DNA from 2 places in the Eubacterium album genome. Region 2 is predicted to be linked to the other one. Evidence: a T-box and tRNA genes for the amino acid it is inferred to sense, from the RefSeq annotation. Region 2 holds a T-box; the other holds one or more tRNA genes.
The links. A T-box is a leader RNA that pairs with one kind of tRNA and senses whether it is charged. The one in region 2 lies ahead of tyrS (tyrosine--tRNA ligase), so its partner is inferred to be a tRNA-Tyr.
Positions count from the first base shown of each region.

Region 1: it encodes a tRNA-Tyr, which carries the amino acid that the T-box ahead of tyrS (tyrosine--tRNA ligase) is inferred to sense. The anticodon was not compared.

Region 1 covers NZ_JAODBU010000012.1:77,736-81,142, reverse strand. The annotation lists gene N5B56_RS11725 (sensor histidine kinase) at 1-1,104, opposite strand, end outside; tRNA gene N5B56_RS11720 (tRNA-Leu) at 1,542-1,625, opposite strand; tRNA gene N5B56_RS11715 (tRNA-Tyr) at 1,645-1,726, opposite strand; gene N5B56_RS11710 (class B sortase) at 1,908-2,750, shown strand; gene N5B56_RS11705 (glycoside hydrolase family 13 protein) at 3,225-3,407, opposite strand, start outside.
Region 2 covers NZ_JAODBU010000007.1:165,118-168,524, reverse strand. The annotation lists gene N5B56_RS08345 (S8 family peptidase) at 1-285, opposite strand, end outside; gene tyrS (tyrosine--tRNA ligase) at 394-1,617, opposite strand; T-box leader at 1,810-2,042, opposite strand; gene N5B56_RS08335 (NYN domain-containing protein) at 2,184-2,942, opposite strand; gene N5B56_RS08330 (EAL domain-containing protein) at 3,319-3,407, opposite strand, start outside.

The DNA of each region.
Region 1 (3,407 bases), on a different contig from region 2:
AGATTTAACAGACAAAATCATATGGTTAAATACTTTTTTAAGGCTTGTGATTTCATTATCATTTTCTACAACAGGCATTGTCACAAATTCACCGTTTTCAACTATTTTCATATGTTTTTCTACTTTTGCAAGTGGTTTAAATATGAGATATGTAAGTAACATTGAGCATATAAATACAAATACAACATTTAAACACATAATTACCACTATCACTGTCGAATAGTATGGAGCTAAAGATGTAATGTTATCCATTGAAAATACTCCGATAAGTTTCCAATCCTGTATTCCTATATCCTGACTTGCAACAACACTTTTTTCGTCTTTATTATTTACTTCCATGTACTCCTTAGACATATTTTTTGCAATTTTTGTATACTTTTTAAAATCACGCTTTTTGTCTTGAGGCTCAATAATATAATTTCCTTTCGAATCAACTATGTAGAACTGATTCTTGTAATCATTACTAACCTGATTAAAATAGTCCTGCAATACTAAATCATCAAAAGTTATTAGAAGTGTAGCCAAAGGTTTATAATCTCTCTTATCTACAATCTGTCTTACATAGCACAGATAATCATTAGGTGCATAATATTCTATTGTTCCATCGCTTCCGTTATAGAAAAATCCGTTTCCATTTGCTTGCTGCATTTCCTTATACCAATTTGTATCCTGGATTTGCTTATTTATTTTTTTTGGTGGTCTCTTATAAGAATTATAACAATTATTATATTTATCAAATATATATACTCCGGAAATGTATTCTCCGGATAATATCATATTAAACAAACTCTTTGTTATGTTTTTTTGATAATTCAAATTAATATTCTCTGAATTTATTTGTCTTAAAGAATCCTGTACGATATCGTCAAAATATATCTGTGTTGAAAATTGAGTTACATTATCAAAAATAAGCGCTAAATTTCCCTGAAGTGCATTTACTGTCTGCACTCCTGCCTTACCAACTTCAATTTTCGTATATCTTCCGTTTACAGCTGAAATTAATGTAAACGTCATTATAAATGACAATAAAAGAACCGCAATATAAGTCAGAATAATCTGCGTTCTTATCTTTGCTTTTTTCCATTTTTTTAATAATTTATACACTTTTCTCTCCACCATACATTATATTACAATTTTCTTTAAAAATTGTTTATGAACTTCATCTGTCGTTTTTTAGTACTTATAATTTTTTATAATATTTATGCTGTTTCACTCATATACATAAACATACTTTATAAACCTATAACTGCAAATTAACTTATATAAAGTTCATGAACATTTCCATGTCCAATATAACAAATACCCTCCTTTTATAGTAAATGATTAGGGCCAAAATGTAAATATTTACTATTTTTTATTGTAAAACAAAAATGCCTGCAACCTCTTTTTCTATAAAGGATTGCAGACAATATAATTTCCATCTCGCTGATGCGGCATTCGCCGCATCAAAAAAAAAAAGAACAGGTTCTTTCTGAAAACTAGCTTTCTAAAGAACCTGTTCTTTTTTTGTGTATGTGGACTCATTGCTTCGCACATATATATGCCGGCGACCGGAATCGAACCGGTACGATATTGCTACCACAGGATTTTAAGTCCTGCGCGTCTGCCAGTTCCGCCACGCCGGCGAACCCGTTGAATAAATAATGGGCAGAGAAGGATTCGAACCTTCGAAGGCGTTGCCAGCAGATTTACAGTCTGTCCCCTTTGGCCACTCGGGAATCTGCCCATTTGTTTCCAACAATAAATATTTATACCATAATTTTTTTATTTACGCAACCATTTTTTCTACTAAATCAAGCTAAATTAGGCACCATCAGATACCGCATAATTGACATCCTTTTTTCCAAGTCATATACTTGTCTATATTATGAAATTGGCTATTTATATATTAAGAGAGGAATTTAACAATGGTGAAATTTTCATCTTCGAGAAATAAGAAATCCATGAAGAAGCGAAATCTTTTAATAGCTATTTTGATTGTTGCGATGCTCGCTTTTTCTGTGGCAGGAACATATATATTTATGTATTTTTCCAGTGGCAAAAATCCAACAGAATACAAGAAAACTAATGCAACATCTCAGTCAAATAAATCTAACAATAATTCAGCTATCAACAATAACTCTGACAGCATGAATGATAATGAAGATGACTCAATCATAAATCCATATGATTGGGATAAGATTGCTAAAACAAACAAAGATATTTATGCATACATATATATTCCCGGTACAAAAATTGAATTGCCGGTTGCGCAATCTGATGATTCTAAAGATGATTCCTTTTATCTTACACATAATGAAAAAGGAAATTATGAATTTTCAGGTTGTATATATAGTGAAAAAATAAACTCAACTGATTTCACTGACCCCGTAACTGTATTTTATGGTCATAATATGTTAAACGGCACAATGTTTGCACACTTACATTATTTCGAGAAAAAAGACTTCTTTGATAAACATGAATATTTTTATGTTTATACACCTAGTCACAAATTAACATACAGAGTTTACTCAGCTTATGTTTATGATGATACTCATATTTTAAAAGCATTTGATTTTTCGGATATTCAGGTGCGAATGGACTATTTCAAGACAACTCTTAATCCAAGCGTTTCTAATGCAAATGTTAGAAAAGATGTAGCTTTAACTCAGGACAGTAAAATATTAACACTTAGCACATGTACTTCAGGAAAAAGTAATACACGATATATTGTAAATGGACTATTTATTAAAGATGACGTTACAGACTAGGTATAGTTATATAAAACTAATTGTGCATGCATTGAAGCGCAATATCAATGACATTATAACTCTAAATCAAATCTTACAAATAAACCCAGACTCCCACTATGATTGACAAAGATTATTCTTAACAAAGAACAACAAATAAAAATGAACCTATAGATTTTCAATATTTGACAAAATTACATTCTGCCAAACACTATCTTAAATATACAGGTTCATTTTTATATTCTATAATTTATATTTTATTATTTATTTTAGATTTTAATTGACGTATATATAATTTTATGCTAACCGGAAATATATGTCTATTCTACACATTTATATAATTTCTGCTAACTGAAAATATATGTCTATTCTACACATTTATATAATTTATGCTTCTTCCATGCATCTATATATTGGGGGTTATTACACACATCTATTTTGTTCTATAAACTACTAAATAATCATTTGCCCCGTCAATAAGGTTATTACACACATCTATTTTGTTCTATAAACTACCGCGCTACATGCAGGAATGGTAACTGCTATATCACCATTTTCTACCATTACCGGAATTCGACCCACATTATACAATTCCTCAGATGTTTCCATTAATCGTTCCATTACGTTTCCATTTGGAATGTTTAACTGCCAAACAGGAATTTTCACATTGATTTCATG
Region 2 (3,407 bases):
AAAATATAACGGTTTTGCTTTTTCAATATAAATAACACTGTCATCCTCAGCAAGTTTATCAATAGTTTCTTTTGGCACAGATAATATTGCAAAATTATTTGACAATATTTCATATTGTATTCCATTATATTTTTCTAAAAAATCCGGAGTTCCCGTGAACCTTATAATCAAATCCCAGGAGTTATCTATTGGATTAAAACCTGCTGATAGTTCCCGGCATTTATCTAATTCCTGAATATTAGCTTCCAAGGCAACATTCAATAAATTTTCTATTTTTTCACTCATAAACATACCTAAAAAAACACTTATTACATTCTATGAAAATTTCTTACCATAATTACTTAGAATGTAATAAGTGTTCTACTTTTTGTATTATCGATTCTGAATTAAAGCTTAGTCCATAATTGCCTTATGGAATTTCTTCTTACCCTTTTTAATCTTAGCTCCGTCTTTTAACATTGATTCTGTAACAACAAAACCTATATCTGTAACTTTCTCATCATTAACAGATACGCCACCCTGCTGTACAAGTCTTCTTGCTTCACTCTTTGTTCCTGCTAATCCACAAGTTACCATTAAATCCATGATTCCAATTCCACCATCTGTTAACTGATCCGGTGTAATTGTAGATGTTGGCATATTTGAATCATCTCCACCACCTGCAAATAATGCCTTTGATGCTTCTTCAGCTTTCTTTGCTTCTTCTTCACCATGAACCATCTTTGTAAGTTCGAATGCAAGAATTTCTTTTGCTTTATTTAACTGGCTTCCTTCCCATTCATCCATCTTATCAATTTCTTCAAGTGGAAGGAATGTTAACATACGGATACATTTTAATACGTCTTTATCTCCTACATTTCTCCAGTACTGGTAAAATTCAAATGGAGATGTTTTATTAGCGTCAAGCCATACTGCTCCGTTAGCTGTCTTACCCATTTTCTTTCCTTCTGAATTCATAAGAAGTGTAATTGTCATGGCATAAGCATCTTTTCCAAGTTTACGACGGATTAATTCTGTACCACCCAACATATTTGACCACTGATCATCTCCACCAAACTGCATGTTACATCCATATTCTTTAAATAAATGATAAAAGTCATATGACTGCATAATCATATAGTTAAATTCAAGGAATGTTAAACCTTTTTCCATTCTCTGCTTGTAGCATTCTGCACGAAGCATATTGTTAACTGAGAAACATGGTCCTACTTCACGTAATACATCAATGTAGTTAAGTTTTAATAACCAATCAGCATTGTTTACTGCAATAGCTCCACCTTCTCCAAAATCAATAAATCTTTCCATCTGCTTCTTAAAACATTCGCAGTTATGTTCAATTGTTTCAGGTGTAAGCATCTGACGTAAATCGTTACGTCCTGAAGGATCACCTATGTATCCTGTTCCACCACCAAGCAATACAACAGGTCTGTTGCCTGCCATCTGTAATCTCTTCATAAGACATAAAGCCATAAAATGACCTACATGAAGTGAATCTGCTGTAGGATCAAATCCAATATAAAATGTTGCTTTTCCTGTGTTAATTAATTCTTTAATTTCTTCTTCATCTGTAACCTGGGCTATAAGACCACGTGCTACTAATTCATCATAAATTGTCATCTTTTTTTCCTTTCTTAAATTAAAATTCATTAAATTTCTTTATAAGTGTTTCAAGTTATTAGGATACTTATTAAATTTTTGATACCGATATGCAATTTTCTATTATCTGCGAAAATTAAAATTGCATTTTTTAAGCTTAGATTCATAAATATGACCTTGCCATACATAAAAAAAACCTCTGCATCTTACGATACAGAGGGCATTAACTGCGGTACCACCTCTAAATAAAAATTTCTCACGAAATCTTCCTCTACGAGTGCAAACACACTCTTGCGCTATAACGGGCGCTCCCGACATTCCCTACTCATTTCTTTTCAGGTTGTAACTCCAGGATGTATTTCACAAAATCTACTTCATAATCTCACACCAACCGATTACTCTCTTGCAAGTACAATTAAGTTACTTCTTCCTCTCAACGTCTTATAAATAATTAATCTTTTTCTATACTAACTTTTTGTAGCAAAAAAATCAACTGTTTTTTAATATTTTTATTCCTTCCAAAATTAAAATTTTAAATTTCACTCTTCCATCGTGCTGTGGAATTTGCTTTTAGATAAACGGAATTTTTATTCCTTCTCCCAAATACCATCATTTGAAATCTTATTCCAATCTGCTTTCAATACAGAAACAACTTTTCCCCTCTTAAATTTCTTCTCTTCCTGATATAAATACTTCTGTTTTATTAATCCGTCAACAGCAACCTTTACTTTATCTTTCGGAACTTTATTATAATCCGCTACACACTGAATGGTCTTCCAATATGTAACAACTGAACGATTTTTCTGTTTCTGTTTATATAAACTATTTAGAATAAGTTCATTATAATGATGTTTTTCCTGTGACTGTCTTGGCATCTCGACATAACTTGTTGCGACTGATTTAAGTTTATTGCTAAATGAATATTTAACCCCATAAATAATAACTTTTTTGCCTATTTCCTTTAAGTATTCTGCAACTTTAGTAAAATGCGCATCCCCTGTAAATAAAACATATACTTTAGTTTTGTCCTTTTTTGCAGCACTTCTATAAATCGCATCTAAAATAATCACATCCGTAAAATCTTTATCAACGCCTTCTTTATCGCTGGCTGTATGTATAATATTCTTAGTAATTCCTTTTAATCTTTCTAAATCATTTCCTATATTATATTTTGAAAAATCCCCAAAAACATACAATCTTGTAATATTATATTCCTGTTTTAGTTCTTCAATCCACTCTTCAATATTAGGCTTCATCTGAAACTTATTTCTGTATGCATAATACCAATGTTCATAGTCAACAAACACTTGTGCTTCCGGTTTTTTATCTTTTTTTAATCCGAACATTTATTTCCTCCTTTTTATATTTGGGTTAATTAAGGATACCCATAATCCTTTGTTCATTGAAATTCTCTTATATAAAAGTGATACCTCTTTGACTTATATAAACTATAGAAGCCTTTGTATGCACCAACTACATACTCACATATAGTCTTTATATATCATTTTCTCTTCCCCGATATATAACATAAGGAGCCTTACGGCTCCTTATAGCTGCAAACACACACATTATACAATATATAAATGTAGGTGTCAAAATTCAGATTATTTAAAGTATTTACAGATTCAGATTTTCTTGTAATATTTACTGCCTGTTAAATATTAACTAAACACTTGCAAAACTTTAATTATCTGCATAAAATTATAATCTTTGCAACTTCATTTAATCAATATAATTAAGCAATCCAATTACTCCATTGTTTTTTTCAGTTGGTGTGTATAAAACAATATGACTTAATAAAGCTTTTCTTA